Kineococcus sp. NBC_00420: one gene and its partner. The protein of the gene in region 1 interacts with the protein of each later gene in a pairwise test. Links are inferred from orthologs where the notes say so. Each region holds a gene or a part of one and is shown on either strand. Other genes may lie near its edges.

Evidence for each region. The genes of interacting proteins can lie anywhere in the genome.
Region 2: the proteins of ftsZ (region 1) and rlmN interact in binary tests that used the Escherichia coli proteins (3 or more experiments, as listed by UniProt). The link is inferred for Kineococcus sp. NBC_00420 from one-to-one orthologs.

The regions. Positions count from the first base shown.
Region 1 is NZ_CP107930.1:4,874,410-4,879,968, forward strand. What follows is about bases 430-3,253. They hold ftsZ (cell division protein FtsZ), read left to right. Parts: upstream 430-1,027; coding sequence 1,028-2,479; downstream 2,480-3,253. Other genes in these bases: OG218_RS23805 (cell division protein FtsQ/DivIB), read left to right, coding at 430-777; pgeF (peptidoglycan editing factor PgeF), read left to right, coding at 2,495-3,223; OG218_RS23820 (YggS family pyridoxal phosphate-dependent enzyme), read left to right, coding at 3,220-3,253. In the rest of the region: more of OG218_RS23805, read left to right, coding at 1-429; more of OG218_RS23820, read left to right, coding at 3,254-3,936; OG218_RS23825 (cell division protein SepF), read left to right, coding at 4,010-4,585; OG218_RS23830 (YggT family protein), read left to right, coding at 4,627-4,932; OG218_RS23835 (DivIVA domain-containing protein), read left to right, coding at 5,067-5,559. UniProt on the Escherichia coli protein: Essential cell division protein that forms a contractile ring structure (Z ring) at the future cell division site. The regulation of the ring assembly controls the timing and the location of cell division.
Region 2 is NZ_CP107930.1:960,364-966,009, reverse strand. The notes cover bases 1,161-4,071. They hold rlmN (23S rRNA (adenine(2503)-C(2))-methyltransferase RlmN), read left to right. Parts: upstream 1,161-1,983; coding sequence 1,984-3,159; downstream 3,160-4,071. Other genes in these bases: OG218_RS04730 (PPOX class F420-dependent oxidoreductase), read right to left, coding at 3,744-4,071; OG218_RS04735 (DivIVA domain-containing protein), read left to right, coding at 3,156-3,740; OG218_RS04745 (phosphatidate cytidylyltransferase), read left to right, coding at 1,161-1,942. In the rest of the region: pyrH (UMP kinase), read left to right, coding at 1-400; frr (ribosome recycling factor), read left to right, coding at 471-1,028; more of OG218_RS04745, read left to right, coding at 1,052-1,160; more of OG218_RS04730, read right to left, coding at 4,072-4,139; OG218_RS04725 (PucR family transcriptional regulator), read right to left, coding at 4,130-5,539; gabT (4-aminobutyrate--2-oxoglutarate transaminase), read left to right, coding at 5,625-5,646.

The DNA of each region.
Region 1 (5,559 bases):
GTGGAGGGGGCCGCTGCGGCCCCCGGACGCCCGGCCGGTCAGCAACGACCACGGGTGGCCGACCTCGCGGGAGCCCGTCGCGCCCGCCGCCGCCGTCCCGGTCGACGCGCGATCGGTGTCCTGGTCGGTCTCGTGGTGGTCCTCGTCGCCGGTCTGTGGGCGGTCTTCGGGTCTCCGTGGTTGCGCGTCGACCAGGTCCGGATCACCGGGACCGAGCGGACCGACCTGGCCGCGGTGCAGGCCGTCGTGGACGGCCAGCAGGGGCGGGCCCTGGCCCGGGTGAACACCCGGGCGCTCGCGTCCGACGTGTCCTCGCTGCCGCTGGTGGAGAGCACCGACGTGACCCGTTCGTGGCCCTCCACGCTGCTCGTCACGGTGCACGAGCGGCAGGCCGTCGCGGCCGTCCCCTCGACCGGTGGGGGAGTCGACCTCGTCGACGGTGGGGGCACCGTCCTCGTCCACGAGGACGCGGCACCGACCGGTGTCCCGACGGTGGACGTCGACGTGGCGAGCGCCGGCAACGACTCCCTCCAGGCTGCCATCGCGGTGAACTCGACGTTGTCCACCGCGGTCCGTTCCAAGGTGGCGTCGATCTCGGCGACGACGCCGGACGCGGTCCGGTTCCGGCTGATCGACGGCCCGGAGGTCGTCTGGGGTGACGACAGCCGGCCCGAGCGCAAGGCCGAGGTCCTGCTCCGGCTGCTGCAGGACCCGACGGCGGCGGGGGCGAAGGTCCTCGACGTCTCGGCGCCCGACGCGCCGGCCGTCACCCCCTGATGCGGGCTCCGCCACCCCTCCACCAGGTGTAGTTCGCTGATCACACTGAGTCATATGTGCCCCTGATCCCAGATCCGTCCAGGGTGTTGTCGCGACACGCCGTGCCAGCTGTTGCAGTTCACCCGCTTCGCTCCCTACGGTCACCACCCAGCAGAAGTGACATAACGTTGACCCTCTACTTGAGGGTCAGGGTTGGCACCACAGCCCCGAGAAGCAAGAACCCAGGCGAAAGAGGCGAGAGGCACTCACCGTGGCAGCTCCGCAGAACTACCTAGCGGTCATCAAGGTCGTCGGCGTCGGCGGCGGCGGTGTGAACGCGGTCAACCGGATGATCGAGGTCGGCCTCAAGGGCGTCGAGTTCATCGCCGTCAACACCGATGCGCAGGCGCTCCTCATGTCCGACGCCGACGTCAAGCTCGACGTCGGCCGTGAACTCACGCGCGGGCTCGGCGCCGGTGCCGACCCCGAGGTCGGCCGCAAGGCCGCCGAGGACCACGCGGAGGAGATCGAAGAGGTGCTCAAGGGCGCCGACATGGTCTTCGTCACCGCGGGCGAGGGCGGTGGCACCGGTACCGGTGGCGCGCCCGTCGTGGCCCGCATCGCGCGCTCGCTCGGCGCCCTGACCATCGGTGTCGTCACCCGCCCGTTCACGTTCGAGGGTCGCCGCCGCGCGAACTCGGCCGAGAGCGGCATCGCGGAACTCCGCGACGAGGTCGACACCCTGATCGTCATCCCGAACGACCGGCTGCTGTCGATCTCCGACAAGCAGGTCAGCATCCTCGACGCCTTCCGCTCGGCCGACCAGGTGCTGCTCTCCGGTGTCCAGGGCATCACCGACCTCATCACCACGCCGGGTCTCATCAACCTCGACTTCGCCGACGTGAAGTCGGTCATGCAGGGGGCTGGTTCGGCCCTCATGGGGATCGGTTCGGCCCGGGGCGACGACCGCGCCATCCAGGCGGCGGAGTCGGCGATCTCCTCCCCGCTGCTCGAGGCGAGCATCGACGGCGCGCACGGCGTGCTGCTGTCCATCCAGGGTGGTTCCGACCTCGGTCTCTACGAGATCAACGAGGCCGCCCGCCTCGTCCAGGAGGCCGCGCACCCCGAGGCCAACATCATCTTCGGTGCGGTCATCGACGACGCCCTCGGTGACGAGGTGCGCGTCACGGTCATCGCCGCGGGCTTCGACTCCGGCACCCCCGTCCGTCGCCGCGACGAGCGTGCGCTCGGCCAGGTCTCGGGTCGTCCGCAGCAGGGCAGCGCCGTCCCGCCGCGCACCACGCGTCCGGACACCTGGGGTGCACCGGTGGCCCCTGCCCAGCCGCAGTACTCCGAGCAGCAGCCCCCGGCGCAGCAGCCCGTCCAGCAGCAGCCAGCCCAGCAGCCGCCCGCCCAGCAGCCGCAGGCCCCGGCGCAGCCCGCCTACGCGCAGGCTCCGTCGCGTCCCTACGGCCAGCAGGAGTACGCACCCTCGCAGTACTCCCAGCCGCAGTACGCCCCCTCGCAGTACGGCCAGCAGCCGGCGCAGCACGCGCCCCAGCAGCAGCCCGCGGCCCAGCAGGCGCCGCAGGTCGTGCCCGGCGAGGACCCGGTCCAGGTCCCGCGGATCATCGAACTGCCGCAGGACACCGCGTCCGTGCGTCGTCCGGGACGTCCGCGTCCCGAGGAGGACGACCTGGACGTGCCCGACTTCCTCAAGTGAGGTCCGGGCGTCCCCGTGGTTGAACAGCACGTCCCCCTCGTGGACGCCGGCCTCCCGGTCGGCGTCCACGGTGGGTTCACCACCCGTGCGGGCGGCTCCGGCCGTGCGCCCTACGACGGTCTGAACCTCGGGGACCACGTCGGTGACGATCCCGACGTGGTCGCCGCGCACCGGGACGCGGTGCGCCGCGTCGTGGGCGCCACCCGTCTCGTCGTGGGTGAGCAGGTCCACGGGGCCGACGTCGTCGAGGTGACGAGCGCCCCGGCGACGGGGACCCCCCGTGCCGACGCCCTCGTGACCTCCGTCCGCGGTCTCGCCCTGACCGTCGTCGTCGCCGACTGCGTCCCCGTCCTGCTGGCCGACCCCGCGGCGGGACTCGTGGGCGTCGCGCACGCCGGCCGCCCGGGCCTGCTCGCCGGGGTCGTCCCCGCCGTCGTCGCCGCTCTGCGCGCACGCGGAGCCACCGCCATCACCGCGGTCCTCGGCCCCTCCATCTGCGGCGGCTGCTACGAGGTCCCGCAGCAGATGGCCGACGACGTCGCGGAGCGGGTCCCGGCCGCCCGCGCGCGCACCCGGTGGGGGACCCCCGCCGTCGACGTGGCCGCCGGCGTGCTCGCGCAACTGCACGACCTCGGGGTCGTGGCGACGTCGGTCGGGCGCTGCACCTACGAGCACGACGACCTGTTCTCCTACCGGCGCGACGGCCGGACCGGCCGCAGCGGGGGCGTCGTGGTGCTCCGGTGAACCGCGACCAGGAACTCTCCTCGAACCTCGATGCGGTTCGGGACCGGATCGCGGCCGCGGCGCGCGCCGCCGGACGCGGTCCCGCCGGACTCACCCTCGTCGTCATCACGAAGTTCTTCCCGGCCGCCGACGTCCGCGCGCTGGCCCACCTCGGGGTGCGCGACGTGGGGGAGAACCGCGACCAGGAGGCGTCGGCGAAGGCCGCTGAACTGGCGCCGGAGTTCCCCGACCTGCACTGGCACTTCGTCGGCCAGCTGCAGAGCAACAAGGCGCGTTCGGTCGCCCGCTACGTCGACTCCGTCCACTCGGTGGACCGGACCAAGCTCGCTGACGCGCTCGGACACGCTGCGGCGCAGGAGGACCGTGAGCTCGGTTGCTTCGTGCAGGTGGACCTCGCCACCGCTCTCGGGCTCACCGGGGACACCGGTCGCGGGGGCGCCGCGGGTGAGGACGTGTTCCGCGTCGCCGACGCGGTGGCCGGGCACGACGCCCTGCGCCTGCGCGGGTTGATGGCCGTGGCGCCGCTGGGGGTGGACCCGGGTGCCGCCTTCGAGGTGCTGGCCCGGACCGCGCAGCGCCTGCGCGGGCACCACCCCGGGGCGGTCGAGCTCTCGGCGGGGATGAGCGGTGACCTCGAGCAGGCCGTGGCCGCCGGCGCGACACACCTGCGTGTCGGCAGTGCCATCCTGGGATCGCGCCCTCCTGGGCGGTAGCGTCCCTCGTGTCCGGTCCCTTGGCCGGACGCACGACACAGGACGAGATCGAGCACATCCCGAGGAGCCTGCGATGGCCGGCGCGCTGCGCAATGCGATGGTCTACCTCGGCCTCGCGGAGGACGACCGCTACGCCGAGGACGGCGAGGTGGAACAGTCACGTCCCCGGACCGAGCCCGCCCGTGAGGTGCGCACCGAGTCCCGGCACGAGTCGCGGCAGGAAGCCCGACCCGAGGTCCGGCACGAGCCGCGACCGGACCTGTCCGTCGAACGTCGGCCCAGCCCTTCGACGACCACGGCCCAGGTGACCCCGATCAGGAAGCAGGTGGCCCACGTGGTTCCCCAGACGTCGTCCTCGTCCGTCGCCGAGCTGCACCGGATCACCACGATCCACCCGCGGACCTACAACGAGGCCAAGACCATCGGCGAGTCGTTCCGCGAGGGCGTCCCCGTGATCATGAACCTCACCGACATGGACGACTCCGACGCCAAGCGGCTGGTCGACTTCTCGGCCGGTCTGGTCTTCGGCCTCCACGGCGCGATAGAGCGTGTGACCAACAAGGTCTTCCTGCTCTCGCCGGCCAACGTCGAGGTCGCCTCCCAGGAGGAGGAACGCCCGACCGAGCGAACCTTCTTCAACCAGTCCTGAACTGGTCGTGACCACACAGCGCCATCAGGCAGGATGAATCCGTGGCCGTGGTCTTCAAGCTCGCCGAGTTCATCGTCCTGATCTTCTTCATCTGCCTCATCGGCAGGTTGGTCCTCGACTGGGTCCAGGCGCTCTCGCGGGAGTGGCGTCCGCGGGGGCCGGTGCTGGTGGGGGCGGAGGCCGTGTACACGGTGACCGACCCGCCGCTGAAGCTGCTGCGGCGGATCCTGCCGCCGCTGCGTCTCGGCGCCGTGCAGCTGGACCTGGCCTTCCTGGTGCTGGCCATCCTGTGCTCGATCCTGATGCCCACCTTCGAGGGCCTGGCGAGGACCGCCGCGTTGTCCTGACCTCCCGCGCGGGTGACCGGCGGGGCCGCACGTGGGCCCGGCCGCACCACCGGCGGGGTCCCGACGATCACGTGGGCTACCGTTGACCGAGGTCAGCCGTCCGTCCGGGGCGGTCCATCAGCAGAGGTGTGGAGATGCCGCTCACTCCCGAAGAAGTCGTCGAGAAGCGTTTCAACCCCACGCGGGTACGCGAGGGCTACGCCCAGGACGAGGTCGACGACTTCCTCGACGAGGTCGTCGCCGAGCTGCGCCGGCTCAACGGCGAGAACGCCGAGCTGCGCGGTCAGCTCAACCAGTGCCAGGCCCGGGTCTCCGAGCTGACGCGGGCGGGTGCCCAGGCCGCGGAGGTCCCCGCGCCGGCGTCCGAGGTCGTGTTCGAGAAGGAGCCGGAGCCCGTCGCGGCCCCGGAGCCGGAACCGCTCCCGGAGCCCGAGCCCGTCCAGGCCGTCCAGGAGACCGCTGCGGCCACCGTCCAGCCTGGTGCCCCGGGTGAGGACGCCACTGCGCGTGCCGCCGGGGTCATCGCCCTCGCGCAGCGTCTGCACGACGAGTACGTCCGTGAGGGCGAGTCGCAGCGCGACGCGCTCGTCGCCTCCGCCCAGGAGCAGGCCCAGCAGGTCGTGTCCG
Region 2 (5,646 bases), 3.9 Mb from region 1 along the record:
GGGTCAGGTCGCCGAGCCGTACATCCCGCGCCGCGCGATCCGGCACATGGAGAAGGGCCGCGTCGTGATCTTCGGCGCGGGTGCCGGCATGCCCTACTTCTCCACCGACACCGTCGCCGCCCAGCGGGCGCTGGAGGTCCGCGCCGACGTGGTCCTCATGGCGAAGAACGGTGTCGACGGTGTCTACACGGGCGACCCGCGCACCGACCCGAACGCCACCAAGATCGACACGATCAGCTACGCCGAGGCGATGCGCAAGAACCTGCGCGTCATCGACCAGACGGCCTTCAGCCTCTGCATGGACAACCGCCTCCCGATGATGGTCTTCGGGATGGAGGGCCAGGGCGTGGCGCGCGCCCTGCGGGGTGAGAGGATCGGCACGCAGGTGATCGCCGACTGAGCCCGCCGGGCGGATCGACGGCACCACAGGCGGACAGCACGCGCCGGACGCAGGACGAAAGGGACCACCCGTGATCGACGACACGCTCCTCGAGGCCGAGGAGAAGATGGAAAAGGCGATCGAAGTCGCCAAGGGCGACTTCGGTGCCATCCGGACGGGCCGGGCCAACGCGGCGATGTTCCACAAGATCATGGTCGACTACTACGGTGCGCCGACCCCGCTGCAGCAGCTGGCCAGCTTCCAGATCCCCGAGGCGCGCTCGGTGCTCATCACCCCCTTCGACCGGGCGGCGATGACCGAGATCGAGAAGGCCCTGCGCAACTCCGACCTCGGGGTGAACCCGGGCAACGACGGCAACGTCATCCGGATCGTGCTGCCGCAGCTGACCGAGGAACGCCGCAAGGACTACATCAAGATCGCGCGCACCAAGGCCGAGGACGCCCGCGTCTCGCTGCGCAACGTGCGCCGTCGGGCCAAGGAGGAGCTGGACCGCATCGTCAAGGACGGTGAGGCCGGCGAGGACGAGGTCGCGCGGGCGGAGAAGGAACTCGAGTCGGTCACCAAGCGCCACGTCGACGCCGTCGACGACCTGCTGAAGAACAAGGAAGCCGAACTGCTCGCCGTCTGAGCGACGGGGACGCGAGGCGCGACGTGACGGGCGAGACGACGGGGACCCCGACGACGGGGACCCCCCACCCTCCCAGGGCTCCCCGGCGGGCGGGCCGCAACCTGCCCGCCGCCATCGGCATCGGCGTCGGCCTCGGTGCCGTGGTCGTGGCCAGCCTGTTCATCCGGCGTGAGGCGTTCGTCGTCTTCACCAGCGTCGCGGTGCTCTACGGCTGCGTCGAGGTGGTGCGGGCGTTCCGCGCGCGCCACCTGCGGGTCCCGGTCCTGCCCCCCGTGGCGGGCACCCTGGCCATGGTGCCGGGGGCCTACCTCGGCGGGGGCGAGACGTTGTTCGTGGCCTACGCGCTCACGGTCTTCGCCGTCATCGTCTACCGCCTGCTCGGTGACGGCGGCGACCACGGGGCGGTGACCACCGTCCCCGCCGTGCGCGACGTCGCCGGCGGCATCTTCATCGTCAGCTACGGCCCGCTGCTGGCCGGTTTCGCGATGCTCATGCTGGCCGCCGACCAGGGGCCCTGGCGGGTTCTCGTCTTCGTCATCCTCGTGGTGGCCAGCGACGTGGGTGGCTACGCGGCGGGGGTCCTGTGGGGCAAGCACCCCATGGCGCCGTCGGTGAGCCCGAAGAAGTCGTGGGAGGGGACGGCCGGCTCCGTCGTCGTCGGTGCCCTCGCCGGGGCGATCGCCCTGCCGTTGGCGCTGGGCGGGCCGTGGTGGGGCGGGGTCCTGCTCGGGGTCGTCACCGTCGCCGTCGCGATCCTCGGCGACCTGTCCGAGTCGATGCTCAAGCGCGACCTCGGCATCAAGGACATGGGCACGCTGCTGCCCGGTCACGGCGGGGTCATGGACCGCCTCGACTCGCTGCTGCCGGCGGCGCCGGTGGTCTACCTGCTGCTGCTCTGGCTCGTCCCGGCCTGAGCGCGTCGACGACACCTGCGGGCCCTTACCATGGAGTCACGATGACGACTCCTCCGGATGCCCCCACCCGTGAACCGCTGCCCCTGGCGCCTGCCGGCCCCGGCAAGCTGGTGATGGCCGCCCCCCGCCGCGGCAAGCCGCCGCGCCACTTCGTCGACCTCGAACCCGAGGAACGCGGCCCGGCGATGGTGGAGCTGGGGGAGAAGGCGTTCCGCGGCAAGCAGCTCGCCACGCAGTGGTTCGAGCGCCTCGAGGACGACCCGGCGAAGATGACGGACCTCCCGGCCGCGAGCCGCGACCGGATCGCGGCGGCGCTGCTGCCGACGGTGCTGACGCCGATCCGCACGCTCACCGCCGACGCCGGCAAGACGATCAAGTCGCTCTACCGGATGCACGACGGTGCCCTCGTCGAGTCCGTCCTCATGCGCTACAAGAACCGCGACACCATCTGCATCTCCAGCCAGGCCGGCTGCGGGATGAACTGCCCGTTCTGCGCCACCGGTCAGGCGGGTCTGACCCGCAACCTCTCGACGGCCGAGATCGTGGAGCAGGTCACCGCGGCCTCCCGTGCCCTGGCGCGCGACGAGGTCCCCGGCGGTCCCGGCCGCGTCAACAACGTCGTCTTCATGGGCATGGGCGAGGCGCTGGCCAACTACAAGTCGGCCGTCGCCGCCGTGCGCCGCCTGGTCCAGCCCGCCCCGGACGGCCTCGGCATCTCCGCCCGCGGCATCACGATGTCGACGGTCGGCCTCGTCCCGGCGATCGACAAGTTCGCCCAGGAGGGGATCGCGGCGACGCTGGCGCTGAGCCTGCACGCCCCCGACGACGAACTGCGCAACGACCTCGTCCCGATCAACCAGCGCTGGAACGTCGCGGAGGCCCTCGACGCCGCGCGCCGCTACTTCGAGGCGACGGGCCGCCGGGTCAGCATCGAGTACGCGCTGATCCGCGACATCAACGACCAGGCGTGGCGTGCGGACCGCCTCGGCAAGCTGCTCAACGCCCGGGGCCGCGGCTGGGTGCACGTCAACCCGATCCCGCTGAACCCGACCCCGGGATCGAAGTGGACCGCCAGCGACCCGGCCGTGGAGAAGGCGTTCGTCGCCGCCCTGGAGAACCGCGGCATCCCGACGACCGTGCGCGACACCCGCGGCAGCGAGATCGACGGGGCCTGCGGGCAGCTCGCCGCGATCGGCCCGGAACAGCCGAAGGCATGACCCAGAGCGTCGAGGGCCTGCCCCTGTCGCAGCTGCTGCAGGAGCGGCCCTCGCGCCTCAAGGGTCTGCGACGCGGCTACCGCGTCGAGGACGTCGACGTGTTCTTCGACCACATCGCCCAGGCCGTCCCGGCCGGGCGCGTCGCCTCGGGACAGGTCCGAGCCGTCGGCTTCGGCTCGCAGTTCGGTGGCTACGACGTCGCCGACACCGACGCCCTGCTCGCCGAGATCGAGGACGGTCTGGCCCGTCGCGAACGTCAGCGCTCGCTGGCCCAGAGCGACCAGCGGCCGTTCACCGAGCGGCAGGCCGCGCTCGGCGCGGCGGTCTCGGGACGTCTGAAGGAACCGCGCGGGGAGCGCTTCCCCCGCGCCCGCGGCCTGCGCCGCGGCTACCGGCCGGGCGACGTCGACGCGCTGTGCGAACTGCTCGCCGACCACTTCCGGGGCACGACGAAGCTCAGCGCCGACGACGTGCGCACGGCGCTGTTCCGTCCCCGCCGGGGCCGCCGCGGCTACCGCGAGGCCCCCGTCGACGCGTTCCTCGACCGCGTCGTCGAGCTCATGGTGACCTTCGAACGCTGAGGGTCACTCCCAGGGCGGGACGGACCCCAGCACCCGGTCCACCGTGAACGCGACGACGACCCGCGCCGGGTTGGGGCGCGGCGTGCGGTAGCGGGCGGCGTAGCGCCCCTCGGCGTCGGCGACCGACTCCGCGTCCTCCAGCACGTACCCGACACCCTCCAACGCCAGCCAGCGCCGCCCGTCGACCTGCGCGACGACGACCCGGGAACCCCGCCGCGCGTGCACGGCCTTGCGCGACGTCCCCGACGTGATGATCCGCACCGTCCCCGCGTCGAAGGTGAACCCGACGGGCACGACGTGCGGGGACCCGTCGGCGCGCAACGTGGTCACCGTCGCCAGGTGGCGCTCCGTCAGGAACTCCAGCGCGCTCGCGGGCAGGTCGTCAGGGTTCAGGGCCATGCCCCGAGTTTCGCAGCCGGGGGCCCGGCCCTCCCCGGGGAGGCACCGAGGGCACCCAGCGCGAGCCACAGCTCGGCCCGGTCCGCCGCGGAGTCCATCGAGGAGCCCAGCAGCCCTTCGAGGCGCGCGATCCGCTGCCGGACGGTGTTGCGGTGCACCCCGAGGGTGTCGGCCGTGGGCTGGCGCGCCCCGTGGTGCTCCAGGAACGCACGGGCGCTCGCGAGGAGGACGTCCGCGTCGGCGCAGTCCAGCACGGGCGCCAGCCGCTGCCGGGCCCAGGGCCCGACCACGTCGGCGTCGAGGACGTCGTCCAGCGACCCCGTCCCGGCCAGGGGCCGGTGCGCTCCGGTGCGCGCGTGGGCGGCGTCGGCCGAGCGGACCCCCTCCGCAGCCCGGTCGAGGGGTACGGGGCGACCCACGCCCCAGCGCGCCCCGGGCGGCGGGGTCCCGACGGCGTCCGGGGGCAGGACGGCGTGGTCCTCGCCCCGCCAGACCGCCGGCGGCGGCGTCCCGCTCCAGCGGAGCACGACGAGCGGGTCGGGCAGCGGGTGGCCGACCCCCTCCGCCAGCCGGGCGGCGATCGCGGGCCGGTCGCCCAGCACCAGGTCGACGACGGCGCTCGCCATCCCCGGGGGGACGAACGAGCGGGCCGTGAGCAACCCGAGCAGGGCCGCCGCCGTGCCGATCGTCGCGTGCGCGGCCCGTGGGGTGTCGGGGGCGAGGGAGACGAGCAGCCAGCCCGTCCCGTCGGACCCGGTGGCCCGCAGCAGCAGCGACCGGGTCGGGGACACGTCGGTCCAGCTCGCCCGCGCCCCCTGCCCCTGGATCCGGTGCAGTCCGGCGACGGCCTCGGCGGGGGGTGGGGTCCTCGTCGTGGCGGCGCGGACCCCTCCGCCGGGGGCCAGCGACCAGGCCTGCCCGCGCACGCTGCGAGCCACCCGCCGCAGCACGGCGTCGACGCCCTCCGGTCCGGCGGCGTCGACGGCCAGCTCGCGCTGGGTGCGGGCGGCGGCGGCCTCGGCGTCGTTCTCGCTGCGCCGCAACAGGTCCGCCAGACGACGGGAGATCGCGATGAACGGGGTCGGTTGTGGGACCTCGAGGAGCGGCAGACCGCGTGCGGCGGTGGCGGTGACGAGCGCGCGCGGCACCGAGCGGTGGCTCAGGCCCACCCCGAAGCCGGCCCCCGCCACCCCGGCGTCGACGAGGCGGTCCACCCAGTCCGCCCAGCCGGCGCGCGGGGTCCGCAGCCCCGTGGTGAGCAGCAGCTCCCCGCCCTCCAGGAACGCCGTGGGGTCGTCCAGCTCGCTGGTCGCCACCCAGCGCACGGGGGCGCCGGGATCGCCGCCGACCAGGCGCAGCGCCAGCGAGGGGGTCGCCACCAGGTCGGCCAGGGTCACCACGGTGGCAGTCTCGCACTGCGTGACCGGTACCGACAGTGCACTCCTGACACTGACGTCGAGGGGGCGACGCGCCTAGGTTCGGGCCATGACGACCCTCAGCCACGACG